DNA from 3 places in the Exiguobacterium sp. s128 genome. Region 3 is predicted to be linked to each of the others. Evidence: riboswitches for the same ligand, from Rfam matches in the RefSeq annotation. Region 3 holds a riboswitch; each other region holds the start of a gene.
What was found. Region 3 has a riboswitch for lysine ahead of KNQ13_RS06870 (aspartate kinase). Riboswitches for the same ligand answer to the same signal wherever they lie in the genome.

Region 1 (7,078 bases), on a different contig from region 3:
TTCGGCAAAAGAGAAAAAATTAGTGACGCTCGCAGAATACGTCGCAGCGATGCCGGAAGAGCAGAAGTATATTTATTATGCGTCAGGAGAAAGCACGGATCGGTTGGATAAGCTGCCACAATCAGAGCTCGTCAAGGACAAAGGATTCGATATCCTCTATTTTACGGAAGAGATTGATGAGTTTGCGATTCAGATGCTTCTCAACTACGACGGAAAAGAATTTAAGTCCGTGACGAGCAGTGATCTTGGCATCGAGCAAACGGACCAGGCAGAAACGACAGAGACACAAGTCGAGATGTTTACAGCGATGCAGGACGTACTGGCGGGACAAGTCAAAGAAGTCAAAGCATCGTCGCGCTTGAAATCACATCCGGTTTGCTTCGCGACAGATGGTGCCGTATCGATTGAAATGGAGAAAATCCTTAAGGCGATGCCGAACAATCAAGATGTCGCAGCGGTGAAGATCCTCGAACTGAATACGTCACATGACGTCTTCAAAGCAATCGAAGCAGCGTATGCAGCAGATCGTCCGAAATTCGAACGGTATACGAAATTGATGTACCAACAAGCGTTATTGATGGAAGGATTACCAATTGAAGATCCGGTCGCGTTTGCGAACGAAGTCTGTGCGTTGATGGTTTGATCCGGTTCCAGCAATAACCAAAATTCATGTAAAAAAGCCGGATCCGATTTTTTAATCGGGTCCGGCTTTTGAATGGAAACAGTTTAACAGGCTTGGTTTATTCAGAACGAAGTTGCGACGGGACTTCACCGCGTCGTGACAGCACGTTCAACATGACGAGGAAAATCATGAAGGCGACAAGCGCACCGATGAATCCGAAGACAGACGAACCGGTGACACCGAGCATAAGGTACCCGACAGCCGACGTTGCTGCACCAATCAACGCATACGGCAATTGTGTCGTGACGTGATCGATGTGGTGGGATCCGGCACCGGTCGAGCTGAGAATCGTCGTATCGGAAATCGGCGAACAGTGGTCACCGAAGACTGATCCGGCAAGGACAGCTGCAAGCGTTGGTAGCAACAGACTCGGCTCAACCGCCATGATGAGGTCAGCACCGATCGGTAACATGATACCGAATGTTCCCCAACTCGTTCCGGTTGAGAATGCCATGATACTCGCGATCAAGAACAACAGGAACGGCAGATAGGAAGCAGGAATTGATTTGCTGACGAAACTTGCGAGATAGTCGCCGGTCTTCATGTCACCGATGACGGCAATGATGGTCCAGGCGAACAACAGGATGACGACGGCTGGCCACATGGATCTCATTCCAGCCCAGATGCTGATGCGATACTCACGTGCCGGAATCTTCCGGCCGATCAACATCAAGAAGGCAACCACTAAACTGATGACGACACCAGCAACGAGCGAACGTGTGACATCGGTCGCTTCGAACGCACCGATCAATGTGAAGGGACGATCGTCAGCAGCTAAGGCTTGAGCACCTGTCCACAGAAGAGCAGTGACGGTTGCGATGACTAACACGACAATCGGAACAACTAAGTCACGGACTTTTCCACCATCGTGTTCCTTGACTTCTTCTGCCATGCCCATCGGTGTTCCTTTGTTTGTATCAAACAATTCACCTTGAAGTGCACGTAACTCGTGCGTCCGCATCGGTCCAACAGCAATCCCGGTATAGGCGATGTAAAGTGTCAGTAATAAAGCAAAGATGGCATAGAAGTTTAACGGCACGATCATCATGAAGGCACTAAACGCCGAATAATCAGTGATCGAATGTGTCGTTAAGATCCCGGCGATGATCGAGATGATGAACGCACCCCAACTCGATAATGGACTGATGACACAGACCGGTGCAGCAGTGGAATCGATGATATAAGCCAGTTTGGCACGCGAGACACCACGACGGTCCGTCAACGGGCGACTGACGTTTCCGACAGCAAGACTGTTGAAGTAATCATCAATAAAGATTAAGATCCCTAAACCAAAAGCGGCGAGACGTGCACCACGTGCCGTCTTGACGTGGGTCGTTGCCCATTCGCCGAAGGCACGAGCACCACCGGATGTTTGAATCAATGTCGATAAGACACCCAGTAAAAGTAAGAAAACGAGTAATAAGACGTTCCATTCATTTAATGCACCATCTGCCCAAAACAGACTGAAGATGTTTTTGCCGAGATAAACGACCGTGTCGATTGGATTAAAACGATGAAGCAGTAACGCACCGATTAAAATCCCGACACCGAGTGAGATGACGACCTTTCGTGTGACGATCGCCAAGACGATGGCGATGACCGCCGGCGCAAGCGCGACGATGGAATCTGAATAGTTGACCATGGTTGTGGTTCCTCCTCTTTTTTTAGAAGATGAGACCCATTGCATACAAAAAAGCAAGGGCACCGGCAACAAAGCCGACACCCTTGCTGGATGCGTCTTTCTTAGCCGAATTGGAGCGCTCCATACAACATACGTATGGCAATCGAACGGGTATTTCCCAATTCGACCAGCATCGTCAAGTCTGACACATGACGATACTTCGGCGGCATCACCTTTCTTTGATCGTCTTTGTTGTCATCCTCAGACCAAATACTTTTTGAGACCGCGCCTCTACCTCATCGATAGAATAGTCATATTCTTTTCATAAGAAAACTTTATCATATTTCAGAAAATAGTTTCAAGTCTGTTTGTTAAATATTGAAGTAGGACGTCAACTGCTTCAGTAAATAATCTTTATTTTCTTCAAACTGTCGCTTTCGGTGTCCGTTTGCACCGGAAGGGTGAGGGAAACCAAATAATACGGTATGTTTTTTGATGCGCCCTTGATGCAGTAATGTCCGGACCGTAGACTCGACAACACGTCCAAACGGAACGAGGATGACCGGATGGGGTAACTGATTCAGCTCAGCGGCAAAATGTTCATACGCGTAATGTTGCAGAAGGGGGGTCCGGTCGATTTTCGGTTGATGTCCCGTATAATTTTTATCCCGGTAAAAAACAGGATGTCTCAGAATCGAAGTCGTGTGCAACAGTTCCTGATCTGTATGAAATAAGGTTGCTGTGGAAGGAATCTTTAGTAGACGATTTAATTCGAGCTCATCCAACATCATTGTCAAATTACGACGCATCGGACCAGCAAAACTGGCACTGTATTTGACGATTTTCGACGTTTCCTCGATTGTCGCACCATGATGAAAGGCGTCAGCGGCTTCTTCGTAAGCAATTCGCATCTGTTCAAATCCGGGTGTGATTCCAATGAAGACGATTTTCGCAGAATGATTGATGTATTCGCCGATCGGTGAATAATAGACGGATAAACCCTGATCCTGTTGTAATAAAAAACTGTCCACGCATAAATCCTGACGTGTCAGAGGGCGGTCAATCGGTAAAGTCCGAATGGCCTGTTCGAAAATAGACAATGAATTCAGCATGATAAGTCCTCTCTCTTTCTGTGTTGGACTTATGATAACAAATAATGGTATTACATACAATTTACACCCATATCAATATAGTGGAGGGTCTTTTGGAGTGAAGACAGAAAAACCCTGAATCCAGAATGGACGCAAGGTTTTCAGTAGGTGGGATCAAGAAGAAGCAGAAGTCCGTTCTTTGACGGAAGCGACTTCGTAGGTGATGATTTCACTTCCAAGCATCGGAGATTCTTCTTGTTTGCCGTCTGACGGAGCAGGACGTTTATGGGACTCTTTAAAATCATCACTGTTCCGCCATGCTTCAAAATCCTTCATGTCTTCCCAGTACATGTTGACGTTCATTTCATCGTGTTCTTCGAGACCTTGAGTCAGTAAAACTTCGACACGAACAAATCCCTTCATCGAGTCAAGACCACTTGGGCGAGTAAAGCGTGGTGCGAGTGCAGCAGCCATTCCTTTTTTGACTTTGATCCGGTTCGTCACGACGATCATAAAAACATCCCCTTTTATCGAATTGTGTACCTTTTAAGTATAGTACGATGGAAACAACAATGCTTGAAAGAAGGAATCCATCATTATGAATGAACAAGATTATGAAGCACGTCTACACATCAAGACGATCGAAGTCCAACATCTCTATAACGCCTTCAGCCACTACAACCGTTACGAGCCGACTCCTTACGCGGCACTCGAGGAATTATGTGCCGTCTATCCGTTTGACCAGACCGATACGGTGATTGATTTTGGGTGCGGAAAAGGACGGTTGAATTTTTACTTGCATGATCGGTTTGATTGTTCCGTCATCGGAATTGAGATGAATGGTCAGTTTTACGAGGATGCGCTTGCGAATCAGATGGCGTACACGAAAAAGATGAAAAAGCGGCGGGGGAGCATTCGTTTTGAACATACGTATGCGGAAGCGTATTCGATTCCGGATGACGTCACGACATGCTATTTTTTTAATCCATTTTCGATTCAAATATTTATGAAGGTCGTCGACCAGATTCTGATGTCTGTCGAGCGGCATCCACGTCCGGTCGATCTTATCCTTTATTATCCGGCAGATGAGTACCGGTATTATTTAGAGCATCAAACGGTATTTGAACAAATTGAAGAAGTTCGTTTAAAGGAATTGTTTGAAAAAAATCACGACGAACGATTTGTCATTTATCGGACCGGTCTGTCCCAAGAAGTGCCAAAACGGGTATAAGGTACTAACGGTGATCTCCCAAAAAAGTGAGGCGATTCGGATGATTCATTTGGAACATGTGACGAAGGAATTTGCACCGAAACGAGGTTTGTTTGATGTCAGTTTTTCGGTGGAACCGGGGATGGTATTTGGTTTCATCGGACCGAACGGAGCGGGGAAGTCAACGGCGATCCGGCAACTGATGGGTTTGATTCGAGCGGACTCCGGTCACGCGACGATCGGTGGTTATGATTGCTGGAACCAAACAGAAGATGTAAAACGAATCGTCGGTTACTTACCAGGAGAAATCAATTTACCTGGTGATTTTACAGGCGAGCAAATTCTACACTTGATGCAGAAATTACATCACAGTAAACCGGAACGTCAATTGGAATTGTTGGAACGTTTTCCGTTTGAGACGAAAACGAAAATTCGAAAGATGTCGAAAGGGATGAAACAGAAACTGGCATTAGTCGGCTGCTTCATGAAAGATGCACCGGTCTATCTGCTCGATGAACCGACGAGTGGACTTGATCCGTTGATGCAGGAACGTTTCTTAGCCTTGATTGATGAAGAACGACAACAGGGGAAAGCGATTTTAATGAGTTCACACCATTTTCCGGAGATGGAAAAATCGTGTGACCGGGCTGCCCTTATCAAAGAAGGACGACTCATCATCGAAGCCGATATTCACGAGCTTGTCCGGTCGAGTCGAAAACAATACACGATTGAATTTGGGTTAGGGGCACATGCGGAACAATTCGCCAGACAAATCGGAAGTGAACGGATGCAGAATCAGGTGTCTTTTGTGACGACGAAGCAATTGACCTTAAATCAAGTCATCCGTTTCTTGACGGAGTATGATGTGCGGACGATTCACTCTTCCGCGGATGACTTGGAACACGTCTTCTTACATTATTATAGTGAGGAGGAATCACCATGATGACCATCATTTGGTCGTTATTGAAGCATAACGGAAAACCGATTACAGCGTATGCCATTGGAACGAGTCTGTATTTATTGATGCTTGCGGCACTGTATCCATCGATGATGAAGAGTGGTCTGCTCGAAGCGAAACTTCAAGCGTTGCCACCGGAAGTCTTAAAAGCCTTTCAGTATGACAAGGTGACCGGGTTTGATAACGTCTTGGATTTACTGGGCGGTAATTATTACGGATTGATCTTTCAAATCATTGCCTCCCTGTTCTTGTTATCCCTTGCGGCGCGCCTGCTGGCCCGACCGATCGACAACGGGGAACTGATTTTATACTTGGCTGCGCCGATTACACGCCATCAATATACTGCGTCTGCGATGATCGTGATGATGATTGCCAGTACATGCCTTGTATTATTCAATACGTTTGTCTTGCTGCTAGCGGACTGGTTCGTTGCCGGTGTTTCGATTGATGGGATGACCCTGGTCCGCTTTCAAGTGAATGCGCTGTTCTTGCTCTATGCGATTGGTGGCTTCACCCTGTTCGTCGCGACCTTGTTTGACGATGAGCGGCGTGCCTTTTCGATTGCGGGTGGTGTGCTTGTACTATCGATTGTCTTGACGATTGGGGCAGGATTGAGTGAAAAAATGGATTGGATGCGCTATGGTTCGATTTTCAGTCTTTTTAATACACAGCAGTTATTAGAAGGGACGGGTGATTTATTTCTGCACCTGTCGATCCTTACGGGAATCAGTCTGTTTTTTAACGCAAGTGCGTTTTTGGGTTTTCGGAAACGAAGTTTGTCGATCTGACACAATCGAATCAGAAAACAAGCAAAAGAGAACGTGGAAATCTACAGAAAGTGAACATTTAGGATTTGAACGTTGCGTAAGTGCTCGATTTTTACTAAGATAAAGGAATGTTATAGTTCTGGAAAAAGAAATGAGGTCTCACTAATGAATAAACCGTCCATTTATGGATTAACAATTGAGCAGATGACAGAATGGTTATCGCATCAAGGTCACAAACCGTTCCGTGCGAAACAAGTATGGGATTGGTTGTATCGTAAACGTGTCACTACTTTCGCTGAAATGACGAATGTCAACAAGGATTGCCTTGAGTTGTTAGATCAGAGTTTTGCGATTAATTCGATGACAGAATCCGTCAAACAGGAATCGGCAGATGGAACGATCAAGTTCCTCTTTAAATTGTACGATGGTAGTTTGATTGAAACAGTCTTGATGCGTCACAAGTACGGCTTGTCTGTCTGTGTCACGACACAAGTCGGTTGCAACATCGGCTGTAGTTTCTGTGCCAGTGGCTTGATCAAGAAGAGCCGCGATCTCTCGGCTGGAGAAATCGTCGAGCAAATCATGAACGTCCAACATCATCTCGATGCCGTCGGTAAAGAAGAACGTGTCAGCCACGTCGTCGTCATGGGTATCGGTGAGCCGTTCGATAACTTCGACAACATGGTCGATTTCTTGAACGTCATCAAGGACCACAACGGTCTTGCGATCGGTGCGCGTCACATCACGGT
Region 2 (7,078 bases), on a different contig from region 3:
AAAAAGCGTCCATCTTTTACGATTCCGTTTGGGGAGGGAATGGAAAGAGGGACGCTTTAGATGATTTAATGGGGCTTGATTGGCGCGAGCAGGGGTAGCCCGCAGAATGCGCACCGGTTTAGAAGTGCGTTAACTTGTCACGTGCAGCCGTTCGTTTTTTGAGCGGGGGAATCAAGGCAGGCCATCCGAATTGAATGACTCCTGCAACACGTTCATTTTCTGAAGCACCGATCATTTCGGCATATTCATCCGTGAACCAATGTTTTCCGCTTTTCCAACAACACCCTAAACCAAGTTCAGTCGCTAGGAGTTGAACGTTTTGAATCATGGCAGCGGTCGCAAGTAAATCTTCCATCTGCTGATCTTCTGTTCCTTTTACTTCATACAAAACAGTCAAGTATACAGGAACATCAGCAAATTTTTGACGCATCGCTTGACGTTGTTCGTCTGTTTTTTGATCGAGTTGCCCCCGTTTAGCAAGCAACGTCATCAATTGGTCGACATACCGGACTTGTCCATCTGCATTGGCAAGGACAAATCGCCAAGGTTCACGCAATTTATGAGTCGGTGCATAAATAGCGGCTTCGAGAATTTCTTCAATCATCTCGTTTGGAATCGATTGATCTGTATAGGCACGGACTGACCGTCGTTCTAAAATCAGTTGTCGGGCGTTCATGTTGATCATCTCCTGACGTAAGTACTCTTAGAATATAATTGATAACGATTATCATTGTCAATGGTTAATTAAAAAAACGCTGAATCGATTCAGCGTTTTTCGGGTGAAGAAGCTATTTTTTTCTTGAGTTGGCGAATTCGGAACAAGGCAAACAAGTAGTGTGCAAAATAAAGGGTAAAGCCGAAGAAAACCGCCATCATCACGTTAATCTGTACGCCGGGTACGACCGTCAAATTCACATAAAGGAGCACACCCATCGAGAAGGTATAAAGTGCGGCTTCAAGTATCTGCGGCATCATCCGGCTTTTCTTCAGGAAGAATGAACGGACAATCGGTAAGATGACGAAGCTGACGAGACGATCGAGCAAACCAATCACAAGTATGCTGATGATGATGGACAAAGGTCCTGCAAAGTATAATAAGTTCGGAAATAAAACGTAAGAAACGAGCAGTAACGGTCCAATCAACAGAAAGATGGACACGGAGGCTCGGAAAAAGATGAACAGACTGTTGATACTGATTAAAAAGGCACGTGTGACCTTTTGAGACCAGGATGAAGGGCGTCCGACTTGCCACGCAAAACAACAAGCAAAGATAAACGCATAAAACTGCAGAAAGGCAACCATAAAGCATCTCCTTTTGGATATGAAACTCAATGAACCTAGTGTAGCGATTTTATGAAGGAAGTGCAAAGACGAACGATTAAAAACCCGTCGACGATGTGCCGTCAACGGGTTTAAAAGGTCTTAATCCAGATTGGGTTCTTTTTTGCCATGCAGGAAAAAGGATAGAAGCAAGGCAAGCGCCGATAAGACGGTCGCGACCCAAAAGGCATCCGTGATTCCGTTGATCGTCGCTTGTTTCGTCAATTGGGAAATCCAACTGAGCGAAGCGGCTTGTGAACTGCCTAAGTGTTGACCAAGATCGCCTAAGTGTTGCGAAAGTGTCGGATCAAGTGTCGTGAACTGATTGGCGTCATCCGCAAGGTGTGCTGTCGTTTGACGTGTCATGACCGTCACGAGAATGGCCGTTCCGATCGAACCAGCGACTTGACGCAACGTATTTTGCGTCGCATTTCCGTGGGGAATCATCTTCATCGTCAAGGCATTCATACCTGCCGTCATGATTGGCATCATGATGAAGGCCATTCCGAACGAACGAAGCATATAGATACCCATGATGGAAGTATAAGACGTTTCCATATCGAGTGGGGTCAACTCCCATGTCCCATACGTCATCAGCGTCAGTCCAAAAATCGCGAGCGGTCGAATTCCGAATCGGTCAAACAGTCGACCGGGACTTATTGTTGAATTATGTCATTGGTGGACAACTTGGTTTATTGATATCGTGGCTCCGAAATGACCGGCCGTATTCTGCTTCGTATATGGCGGATCAACTGAGTCGGATGATCGTCTTCGGCACGGTCGAAAGTATCGGTTTTCCGAATCAAGAAGAGGATGGTATTTAAAAACCGCCCGATTACCACGAAGGTAAGGGCGGTTTGCTTATGCTTGTTCGAGTTCCAGTTGTTTAGTGTAAACAGTACTTCGATTGCGACCTGTATCTTTTGAATGATACAACGCCTTATCGGCTTGTTGTAAGGCTTCGAGGGAAGTATGGGAACCACTCGAGTGAGCAATTCCTAGTGAAATCGTGATTTGCAGATCGGGAACCATTGTCGTCGGGAAAAGATTTCGAGCGACGGTCGTCCGAGCCAGATCGGCGATTTTTTTGGCGTCGAGGGCAGGTTTACTGGGTAAGATGATTAAAAATTCTTCGCCGCCGTACCGTCCAACCAAGTCGTCCGGACGAGCTAGTGACGCGAGGGTCGTCCCGAGTTGGCGTAAGACGTCATCCCCGGCGTCATGACCATATGTATCGTTGACATGCTTAAAGAAATCAATATCAATCAGGATAAGAGAATAGCCATCTTCCGCTGAACCGACAAGAGACAGGGAGTCATCGAGCCGGCGACGGTTGGCAAGTCCGGTCAAAGCATCGGTCATGGCCAGCTTTTGCTGATACTGAATATTTTCAAAGTGTCGTCGTAGCTCCGCCAATAGATGATAGGTCACTAAACCGGCAATCAAGTTAAAGAAAATATAAGCGAGTGATATTTTGATGAAGGTCGACCAACTATTTGTTAAGAGATAGATCGCGGGTAAAGAATAGACGATTCCGATACCAACCATCAATTCAAAATGCCAGAGTGTCATTCGGGCGTATCGTCTGACGATGGCAATCGTCATGATAAACAATCCGATGACGATGGATGAAAGAATCGCGGCATCGATTTGTTCGACGGGCGTCAACGCAAAGCGTGTAACGACGATCATCAATCCTGTCACAAGTGCACTCGGCAATCCGCCGAACATCGTGGCGATGACGACAGGAACGATTCGTAAATCGACACGTGCCACATCGATTTGGATACTGTTGAACATCAAGAGCACGGCAATCAGTCCAGCAATCGCACCTAAGACGAGCCGGATGTTCAGATTCGTGTTCGGGGTAACCCGTGGTCGATTCCGAAACGGTAGAAACAAAAGAGTGATCGTTGTAAACAGTAGACAAAAATTGATGATGAAATTATTCATGATGGACAACAAATCCTCCCAGCTCCTTATACACACATTTCTAAGTAATATATTTCTAGTATACTCATTTTACTAACGGCAAGAAATGGAAAAATGTTAAGTGAAACAAGGAAAGTCGACAAAAAAGACAAAGTACACAGTCAAGTGAACTTTGTCCTAAGAAAAAAGTATATTTTTTTGAATGGCTATTTTTTATGAAGAAACAGCCTCTTCGTCCATCGTCAAGAGGATCTTATCAAACACATGGACCATCACATTTAGTTCTTCTTCCGTCAATGTACCGAAGCGTTCCTGCAGATACTTACGGCGGACGATTTCAAGTTCCCGAAAAGCGGCTTCGCCTTCGTCTGTCAATGCAAGGACAATCGATCTCCGGTCGTCAGTCGAACGCGTCCGCGTGACGAATCCTGCTTTGTAGAGACGATCAGTCAAAGCTGTTACCTGGCTTGTTGCAAGCTCAAACTGTTCTGCGAGTAAGGTCGGACGTTGAGGACCATTTTCAGATAAACTGCGTAAGATGAAAAATTCACTTCGGGTCGCAGTCCCTTCGAAGAGGCGGTTTAGTTCCCGACGTAGTGTCCGGAGAATCACACGCATTTGTTCCTCTAATCGATAGGTCAGTTGATCACGTTCTTGTGGCATTCATGCAACATCCTTTCTTTCGGTTAACTTCTATAGTTTAGTGTACTAAAAATATCGGGATTTTACCATGAACAGCACTAAATTCAAAAAAGGAATTGACAATTTAAAGACGATTTGTGTAACATGACGAAGTAATAATGAAATTTATAACTAACTTAATTAGTTCTCACTCAACCAGTGGGATGGAGGTTGCAATTCTTAAGAGTACAATCACGGATGTCGTCAAGCGGCAGATGAGGTGACTGAAAAGGAAGAATTGCCGAAATCAATCATCGCTTTGAAGATGATCGATTGGGATTAGATCAAACAGGTCTAATACTGTCACAAGTCAGATGTGATTTGTGGGGAGCTATCTTTCACGACGGTAGAATGAGGCGCATCCGTTTATTATGTTGCGTTCTCATCTTCCTTCTGGAAGGTGAGGGCGCTTTTTGTATATTCGATTCAAAAAGTGTCCTCTCAAAAATTAAAAAAGAGAGAAGCGAATGACATGAACAATTTAAATCTACAACCTCAAAGAAAACTCGATTCAACCGAAGAAGGGTTAAAACGTGGACTTCAGGCCCGTCATATGTCGATGATTGCGATTGGTGGGGCCATCGGAACCGGGTTATTCATTGCCTCAGGTGCCTCAGTTGCTGCTGCCGGACCTGGTGGTGCCTTGTTATCTTATACAGTCGTCGGACTGATGGTTTACTTCCTGATGACGAGTCTGGGTGAGATGGCAGCGTACATGCCAGTCGCCGGCTCATTTTCGACGTACGGTGCGAAATTCGTCGATCCATCGTTTGGTTTTGCGTTAGGTTGGAACTACTGGTACAACTGGGCAGTCACGATTGCCGTCGAACTTGTTGCGGCACAAATCGTCATGACCTATTGGTTCCCGGACGTACCGGGTTTTTACTTCAGTGCCATCTTCTTATTGTTGATGATTGGTTTAAATTTCTTCTCCGTTAAAGGTTTCGGAGAAGCAGAATATTGGTTTGCGATGATCAAAGTCGTTACCGTCATCATTTTCTTGATTGTCGGTGTCGCAATGATTTTCGGTGTCTTCACATCGGAAGCACCGGTCGGATTCAAAAACTTTGCATTAGGCGACGCACCGTTCGTCGGCGGTATTCCGGCCGTCATCGGTATCATCCTAGTCGCCGGTTTCAGTTTCCAAGGAACCGAACTTGTCGGAATTGCGGCAGGGGAGTCGGAAGATCCGGAAAAAAACGTGCCGAAAGCTGTGAAACAAGTCTTTTGGCGGATTCTTCTCTTTTATGTGTTCGCGATTTTCGTCATCGGGATGTTGATCCCGTACACAAGTCCGAACTTGGTGTCAAACGATATCACCGATGTAGCGGTCAGTCCGTTTACACTCGTCTTTGAAAAAGCCGGGCTTGCCTTCTCGGCAGCGTTAATGAACGCCGTCATCTTGACGTCTGTCTTATCAGCCGGGAACTCGGGGATGTACGCGTCGACACGGATGTTGTATACGCTCGCTCGTCAAGGTGATGCACCGAAGATGTTTGCTAAAGTTTCAAAAAACGGTGTCCCACGTAATGCTTTGCTCGCAACCGGTGCCATCGGGGCACTCTGTTTCCTGACGTCGATGTTTGGTGGTCAAGTGTATCTCTGGTTGCTCAATGCTTCCGGGATGACCGGATTCATCGCATGGCTCGGTATCGCAATCAGTCATTACCGTTTCCGGAAAGGGTTCGTCGCGCAAGGTCATTCGTTAAGTGACTTGCCTTACGTCGCGCCGGCATTCCCATTTGGACCATTGTTCGCCTTTGGACTGTGTTTCCTCGTCATCGTCGGTCAAAACTATGCCGCCTTCCTCGCGGATCAAATTGACTGGGTCGGAATTGCCGCGACATATATCGGTATTCCGCTGTTCCTTGCTTTTTGGTTAGGTCATAAATTTAAAAACCGGACATCGGTCGTTCCCTATGCAGAAATGGAATTCCCGAAGCATCCACGTCCGTAAGTTAAAAGTCGATCCCATGTGTGAACGGGATCGGCTTTTTTGTCGTGTCGTTGCTAGAAAAATGTTGAAAAACACAATCAAGCAGTAAAAAATCGATTAAGATAAAAGAAAACGGAGGCGACTACAGTGAATTATTGGTATCACTTTAAACGGGCATTCATTCCGATTGCGATTTTGCTTGTGACGTTAGCGATTTATCAGATGCTCTACCGGATGAACAATATCTGGTATTCGCTCGGCGGATTGATCTTAGTGTTCGCCGCGATTTATTTTGTCATGCGGCGCTTAAAAGCAAATCCGGAAGATTGACTGAGCAAGATAGTAGGGACGTGGCACGGAACGCGTTAAAATAGGCATATACAGAGGAGGGGAAGCTAGATGGCAAAAGCAATATTCGCAGGTGGCTGTTTTTGGTGCATGGTCAAGCCATTTCATAAATATGATGGTGTCGAACAAGTCATTTCCGGTTATACAGGTGGTCATACAGAAAACCCGACGTATAAAGAGGTCTGTTCAGAAACGACAGGACACTTAGAAGCCGTAGAAGTCACATATGATCCGTCCATCATCACGTATGAGGAATTACTCGAAATTTTTTGGCGACAAATTGATCCGACCGATGGCGGCGGACAGTTTAATGACCGGGGTCAATCGTATGAACCGGCTATCTTTTATGTCGACGAAGAACAAAAACAAGCAGCTGAACGTTCGAAAGCGGCGCTTGACGCATCCGGTCGGTTCTCGCGACCAGTAGCAGTCGATATCCGTCCGGCGAAACCGTTCTGGCCGGCAGAAGACTACCATCAGGATTATTACAAAAAAAATCCGTTCCGCTATCAGATGTATAGTGTGGGATCAGGTCGAGCAAAATTCGTCAAAGAAGCATGGAAAAATCAAGATAAAGAGCAGGAACTGAAACAACGTCTGACGCCAATCCAGTATAAGGTGACACAAGAAAGTGGAACAGAACCAGCTTTCCGAAATGAATACTGGGATGAAGAACGATCAGGTCTTTATGTCGATATCGTCGACGGAACACCACTCTTTACGTCAAAAGATAAATTTAACTCGAATTGCGGATGGCCAAGTTTTGCAAAACCGATTTCTGAAGACAAAATGGAAGTCACTCTTGATACGACACACGGCATGACACGGACAGAAGTCCGTTCGGCTGACGCAGACAGTCAT
Region 3 (7,078 bases):
AACCTCCGCAAGATGCGTATGCGTTGACGGTGGCACCGGAAGAAGCACCGGATCAAGCAGAAGAAATCGTCATCGGTTTTGAAGCGGGTGTACCGACTTCAATCAATGGAACAGCCTATCCACTCGCAAAACTGATCACAGAACTCAACATCATCGCCGGGGCACATGGCGTCGGACGGATTGACCATGTCGAGAACCGTCTTGTCGGGATCAAGTCACGTGAAGTGTATGAGTGCCCGGGTGCAACGGTTTTACTTAAAGCACATGCTGCTTTAGAGACAATCACGCTGACTAAGGATGTTGCTCACTTCAAACCGATTTTAAGCAAACAATATGCAGAGACGATTTATAACGGATTGTTCCACGCACCGTTAACAAAAGGACTGAAAGCCTTCTTGACAGCGACACAACAAGATGTGACGGGCGAAGTCCGCGTCAAACTGTACAAAGGGAACGCGACCGTTACAGGACGTCAGTCAACTGTTTCGCTGTATGACGAGAAACTCGCGACTTACACAAAAGAAGATGCATTTGATCACGAAGCGGCAAAAGGATTCATTAAATTGCATGGTCTAGCGATTGCGACACATGCAAGTGTCCATCGTCAGGAAGGCGTGAAAAAATGACGAAACTATGGGGCGGACGGTTTACGGAAAGTGCTTCCGCTCAGGCGGAGGCATTCGGCGCATCGATTTCATTTGATCAAAAATTGGCGGCTGTCGATTTACAAGGCAGCTTGGCCCATGCACAGATGTTATACGAACAAGGAATTCTCGAGGAGACGGAATGGAAACAAATCGAAGCCGGTCTGCAACGATTACGACAGACGATTGATCAGCATGTCTATTCGCTTGCAGATGAAGACATCCATATGAATCTCGAACGGTTGTTGACGGAGCAGATTGGTCCCGTCGCCGGGAAGTTGCATACAGCACGCAGTCGAAACGACCAAGTCGCGACCGATCTCCATCTTTGGATGGAGCAACATGTGCTCGAACTGTTGACGAGTATCCGTAACTTACAATCTGTCATCACGGGACAGGCAGATCAGCACATCGAAACAATCATGCCCGGTTATACGCATCTCCAACGGGCCCAACCGATTTCGCTGGCCCATCATTTACTTGCCTATTTTTGGATGTTTGAACGGGATGCCGATCGATTAACGGATAACTTGAAGCGGATTCGGATGTCGCCACTCGGTGCCGGTGCACTTGCCGGGACGACGTTCCCGATCGATCGGTTCAAATCAGCCGAGTTGCTTGGTTTTGAGCACGTCTATCCGAATAGTTTAGACGCCGTCTCGGATCGTGATTTTGTCATCGAATATCTCGGAATCGCCTCGACAGTCATGATGCACCTGTCGCGGTTCTGTGAAGAAATCATCATCTGGGCGTCGCAAGAGTTTTCTTTCATCGAGTTATCTGATGCGTTCTCGACCGGTTCAAGCATGATGCCACAGAAAAAGAATCCGGACTTCGCGGAATTGATTCGTGGGAAGACAGGACGGGTATATGGAAACTTGATGGGGTTCTTGACGACGATGAAAGCATTACCACTCGCTTACAATAAAGATATGCAAGAAGATAAGGAAGGCGTCTTTGATACGGCTGATACGGTGTTACAATCGGTTCAGATTTTTACCGGGATGCTTGAATCCGCTACGTTTAAGACAGAAGCGCTCAAGAAGGCGACGATGCAAGACTTCTCGAATGCAACGGAACTGGCAGATTATTTGGTCACAAAAGGCATACCCTTCCGTGAAGCACACGAAATCGTCGGGAAAGCCGTCCTGCATTGCGTCCAATCAAATTGTTTCTTAAAAGATTTGACGCTTGTGACGTATCAGACGTTCCATCCGGTAATCGGGGAAGACGTCTATCCGTTACTTGATCCGGTTCAAGCCGTCGCACGACGGGGAAGCTATGGTGGGACTGGTTTTGATGCTGTCCGAGAACAATTGACATCGGCGAAGCAGAAGCTGGAAGAAGGATAAAAATCAAAAAAGTTTGGCAAATCACTGGATTTAACAAAAAATGTTTGCTATAACTGTAACTAACAACCGACAGATAGAGGCGCGGATGACATCAGTAGCAACACTGACAAAGGCAAGCATGCCAAGTGATGTGAAAGGGGAAATCCGCCGAAGTGAACAGGAAAATGCTTTTTCCTGATTGCTGGTACAACGGTTAAGATCCGTTGTACTGCCGAAACCCACGTTTCGGAGCGCTATCTTACGTAAAAGAACGTATGACACTGTCATCGTTTGTCCGATCGTGATAACGACGGGCCGTAGGAACGCTCCTACCGGCCCGTCGTTTTTTTCTGTTTCGGGACAAAAGGAGATAGGATTGTGACAACTGTACTTAAATTTGGTGGTAGTTCGGTTGCGACTGTCGAACAGATTCAGTCTATTGCGAATTATTTGAAGAATCGGACGGATCAAGGTGAAAAATTAGTCGTCGTCGTATCAGCAATGGGGAAAATGACAGACTCCTTGATTGCGCAGGCCCAGGCAATCACGGATCGGCCGGAACGCCGTGAACTCGATCGTCTGCTTGCGATTGGTGAGGAACAGACAATCTCGCTCCTTAGTATTGCCTTGAACTCACTCGGGACAAAAGCACTGTCGCAGACAGGTGCTCAAGCCGGCATCAGTACGATGGGGCTCCATACGAAAAGTAAAATCAAACAGATTGATGGTGGATTGCTTCGGAAAAAACTGGAGACCTACGATGTCATCATCGTTGCTGGTTTCCAAGGAGTCAATGAACTGGGGGATGTCACGACACTCGGACGTGGCGGATCCGATACGACTGCCGTCGCACTGGCAGCCGTTCTCGATAAACGCTGTGAAATCTATACGGACGTCGATGGAGTATATACGGCAGATCCACGGATTCATGCCGCGGCCCAACCGATTCCACATATTTCATATGATGAGATGATGGAAATGAGTGCGCTCGGATCAAAAGTCATGGAGATGCGTAGTGTCGAGCTTGGTAAAAAATATGGTGTGCATATCTTTGTTGGGAAAACACTTGAATCGGAAAGAGGGACTTGGATCATGGAGGTAACGGAAACGATGGAACAAAAAGCGGTCACGAGTGTCAGTGTGACGAAAAACGTCATGACAGTATCGATTAAACATGTACCGCAGACGAACTCAGCGGTCGCGGATATCTTTGAATTGTTATCGGGTCGTCACGTCAACATCGATATGATCAGTCAGACGACGTTTGACAGTGACATCTTCCTCTCCTTCTCTTGTCCGTTAGACGAAGAAGAGTTTTTGGAAGAAGCGTTGCAGGACATCATGGAACGTTTTCCAACGGTAAAGGTTGATCGGCATAACCAACACGCTAAATTATCCGTTGTCGGAATCGGGATGCGTGACGCAACCGGGGTCGCCTCAAAATTATTTGCGACATTCCGGGCAGAAAATATCACGTTTTATCAAGTTACGACATCAGAAATCAGTATTTCGTATACGATTGCTCAAGCCGATATCGAACGAACGGTCGCAGCGATTGCAAACGCATTTGAATTGTAAGGAGGAAATGAGATGTATCATGTAGCAGTCATTGGCGCAACGGGCGCTGTCGGACAAAAAATGTTACAAGTCTTGGCCGAACTCGATTTTCCAGTTCGTCAGATTTCAGCCTATGCGTCCGCGCGTTCCGCAGGCAAAACGGTTCAATTTAAAGGACAAGACATCATGATTCAAGCCTTGTCGGAGCAGATTACAGATGACGGAATCGATGTTGCCTTGTTCGCAGCGGGGGGAACAATCAGTGAACAGTATGCACCGTTACTTGCGAACGCAGGGACACTCGTCGTTGATAATTCAAGTGCTTTCCGGATGCAAGCCGGTATCCCGCTTGTCGTTCCGGAAGTGAACCCCGAAGCGATCGGACCGAAAAACCGGCTGATTGCAAATCCGAACTGTTCGACCATTCAATCCGTCGTCGCCCTGGCGCCGTTACAACAATTTGGACTGAAACGCGTCAACTATACGACGTATCAAGCCGTGTCCGGTTCGGGACAAAAAGGGATCGAAGATTTAGCACGGGGAAGTCGTGGTGAAGAACCGGTCAATTATCCGCATCCGATTTTTGATAATATCTTGCCGCATATCGATGTGTTTTTACCGGACGGTTATACAAAAGAAGAACAAAAAATGATCGATGAAACACGAAAAATCTTTCAGTTGCCGGAGTTGCCGGTCAGTGCGACATGTGTCCGCGTACCGGTCACGAATGCCCACTCGGTTGCGATCAACGTGACGTTCGAGCAGGAGACGACAGTTGAAGCGATTCGCGCTGCATTGATTGACGCACCAGGTGTCGTCCTTGTCGACGATGTCAGTCAAAATCAATACCCGATGCCGCTTGACGCGAGTGGAACAGATGATGTCTATGTCGGACGGATTCGTCAGGATCAAAGTTTCCCGAATACGTTCCATATTTGGTGTGTTGCCGATAACATCCGGAAAGGTGCTGCATCGAACGCTGTCCAAGTGGCGCGCCAAGCGCTCGAAAGTTCAATCCATTCTTAAAAAACCGAGGAGGAACCTGATATGTTTAGAGGAGCAGGAACAGCACTCGCCACACCGTTCACATCAACGGGTGAACTGGACTTAACGGTATTTGAACAACTGATCGAACAGCAACTCGCAGCAAACATTCAAGCACTTGTCGTCGGTGGGACGACAGGAGAAGGATCGACGCTGACGAACACAGAATTTGAGACGTTGCTGACGACGGCTGTCCGTGTGACAGCTGGACGTGTCCCGGTCATTGCCGGAACAGGGACGAACAATACGGCTCAAACGATTGAAAAAACACAAACAGCGGCACGCCTCGGAGCAGATGCGGCGATGCTCGTGACACCTTATTACAATAAGACGTCGCAAGCAGGGCTCGTGGCTCACTTTACGGCTGTTGCCGATGCTGTTGACCTACCGATCATGTTATATAACGTCCCGTCCCGAACAGGTGTCGCAATTGCTGTCGAGACGGCAGTGACGTTATCGAAACACCGAAACATCCAAGCGTTCAAAGAAGCGAGTGGGGATGTCAGTTTCATGGGAGAACTGATGACGGCCTTACCAAAAGACTTTGCTGTTTTCTGTGGCAATGACGACCAGATCCTGCCGTACATGGCATGGGGGGCACAAGGTGTGATTTCCGTCTTGTCGAATCCATACCCAGCGGAAACGCAGGCACTTGCAGAAGCCTTGCTCGAAAATGATTACGAAACGGCTCGTCGCCTCCAGAGTGATCTGATGCCCGTCATTTCCGCCTTGTTCAGCGATGTCAATCCGATCCCGGTCAAAGCAGCTCTTGAAGAAATCGGAATTGCCGTTGGAGCACCTCGTCTGCCGCTCGTCCGTCAGTCGGATGCGGGACATGCTCACTTGATTGAGACGATGCGAAGTTATAAAGGAGTGGTTGGATGAAACTTGCCATTCACGGATACGGCGCAACGGGACATTACGTCCATGAACTGGCACCGGACGCGGTCGTTGCGGTAATTGATAAAACAAAGACCGCTGCAGATGTTCCCTCATACGGAACGCTCGCAGAGCTAGAGGAATCAGTCGATGCAATCATTGACTTTTCGCATCCAAGTTTGTTGCCGGACTTACTGGAATACGGTCTGAAGACGAAAACACCACTCGTCATCGCGACGACCGGTTTCTCGGAAGCGGAATTGCAGACGATTCGCGACGCCTCAAAACAGATTCCAATTTTCCAATCGTATAACATGTCGTTTGGGATTGCGATGATGCAACAGTTGTTAAAGACACTGGTGCCGCTCGCCGGAGCATTCGACATCGAACTGCTTGAGAAACACCATAATCAAAAAGTCGATGCACCAAGCGGGACAGCGGAACTGTTGTTGCGGACGATACAAGACCTGCGGGATGTCAAACCGGTCTACGAACGGGAATCGACACGCGAGAAGCGGGAAGCAAACGAAATTGGGATGCACTCGATGCGTGGCGGAACGATCTTCGGGGAACATGAAGTATTATTCGCCGGCGTCGATGAATTGATTGAAATCAAACACACGGCGTTATCAAAAAAAGTTTTTGCTTCAGGTGCCATCAAAGCGGCGGAAGCGCTCATTCAAAAATCAGCGGGACTCTATACACTGGAGACGCTTTACACACAGGAGGATTCACATGTTATTAACTGATGCTTATGAAATTGCGAAATTCATTAAAGATGCTAAAAAACAAACACCGGTCAAACTGTATGTCAACGGGGACCTGGCAGGACTGACGATTGAAGGTGCAACAGCCTTCGGAACGGATCAATCGAAAATTTTCTTCGCCGATGCAGGACTTGCTTCGACATTCTTAGAAGAGAATGCAGACCGGATTACTGAGGTGCACGTCGAATATGACCGTCGCAACAGTGCCGTGCCGATGCTCGATACACGCCATTTGAATGCCCGGATCGAACCAGGTGCATGGATTCGGGATCATGTCGTCATCGGCGATAACGCGGTCATCATGATGGGTGCAATCATTAATATCGGTGCATCAATCGGAGATGGTACAATGATAGATATGAACGCTGTCGTCGGTGCACGCGGGACGATTGGTAAAAACGTTCATGTCGGTGCCGGCGCCGTGGTCGCAGGGGTCCTTGAACCACCTTCGAAAACACCGGTCATCATTGAAGACGGTGTCTTAATCGGAGCGAATGCCGTCATCTTAGAAGGTGTTCGTGTCGGAAAAGATGCGGTCGTCGCAGCAGGCAGTGTCGTCACAGAAGACGTCCCTGCCGGCAGCGTAGTGGCTGGTACGCCAGCACGTGTCATCAAACAGAAAGATGCAAAAACAGCAGAGAAGACGCAACTGGTGGATGATTTACGTTCACTCTGATTGACGTCGAAGAGGAGGAAAACACATGGCAGTGGATACACAGTATGGAGAAGCAATTTGGTTAGACGGGGTTTTTCATGATCCAAAAGAGGCAACTACGAGCGTCATGTCCCATGCGATTCATTACGGAAGCGGATTCTTCGAAGGCATCCGTGCGTATGCGACACCGGATGGTCCGGC

Region 1: it holds a riboswitch for lysine, as region 3 does, so the genes downstream of both, KNQ13_RS09960 (Na+/H+ antiporter NhaC family protein) here and KNQ13_RS06870 (aspartate kinase) in region 3, are expected to answer to the same signal.
Region 2: it holds a riboswitch for lysine, as region 3 does, so the genes downstream of both, KNQ13_RS03455 (amino acid permease) here and KNQ13_RS06870 (aspartate kinase) in region 3, are expected to answer to the same signal.

The regions. Positions count from the first base shown of each region.
Region 1 covers NZ_JACSMT010000023.1:20,718-27,795, forward strand. Annotated here, with positions in the region: gene htpG (molecular chaperone HtpG) at 1-643, shown strand, start outside; gene KNQ13_RS09960 (Na+/H+ antiporter NhaC family protein) at 741-2,324, opposite strand; lysine riboswitch at 2,430-2,605, opposite strand; gene KNQ13_RS09965 (uracil-DNA glycosylase family protein) at 2,675-3,415, opposite strand; gene KNQ13_RS09970 (heme oxygenase) at 3,569-3,907, opposite strand; gene KNQ13_RS09975 (methyltransferase) at 3,993-4,625, shown strand; gene KNQ13_RS09980 (ABC transporter ATP-binding protein) at 4,666-5,547, shown strand; gene KNQ13_RS09985 (ABC transporter permease subunit) at 5,544-6,350, shown strand; gene rlmN (dual-specificity RNA methyltransferase RlmN) at 6,495-7,078, shown strand, end outside.
Region 2 covers NZ_JACSMT010000005.1:42,647-49,724, reverse strand. Annotated here, with positions in the region: gene KNQ13_RS03485 (nitroreductase family protein) at 119-676, opposite strand; gene KNQ13_RS03480 (hypothetical protein) at 766-1,302, opposite strand; partial or broken gene KNQ13_RS03475 (MFS transporter) at 1,423-1,971, opposite strand; gene KNQ13_RS03470 (TetR-like C-terminal domain-containing protein) at 1,899-2,144, shown strand; gene KNQ13_RS03465 (GGDEF domain-containing protein) at 2,182-3,273, opposite strand; gene KNQ13_RS03460 (MarR family winged helix-turn-helix transcriptional regulator) at 3,466-3,915, opposite strand; lysine riboswitch at 4,091-4,275, shown strand; gene KNQ13_RS03455 (amino acid permease) at 4,406-5,890, shown strand; gene KNQ13_RS03450 (hypothetical protein) at 6,017-6,199, shown strand; gene msrA (peptide-methionine (S)-S-oxide reductase MsrA) at 6,269-7,078, shown strand, end outside.
Region 3 covers NZ_JACSMT010000012.1:43,419-50,496, forward strand. Annotated here, with positions in the region: gene KNQ13_RS06860 (argininosuccinate synthase) at 1-626, shown strand, start outside; gene argH (argininosuccinate lyase) at 623-1,996, shown strand; lysine riboswitch at 2,063-2,240, shown strand; gene KNQ13_RS06870 (aspartate kinase) at 2,354-3,553, shown strand; gene KNQ13_RS06875 (aspartate-semialdehyde dehydrogenase) at 3,566-4,558, shown strand; gene dapA (4-hydroxy-tetrahydrodipicolinate synthase) at 4,580-5,461, shown strand; gene dapB (4-hydroxy-tetrahydrodipicolinate reductase) at 5,458-6,204, shown strand; gene dapD (2,3,4,5-tetrahydropyridine-2,6-dicarboxylate N-acetyltransferase) at 6,191-6,898, shown strand; gene KNQ13_RS06895 (branched-chain amino acid transaminase) at 6,924-7,078, shown strand, end outside.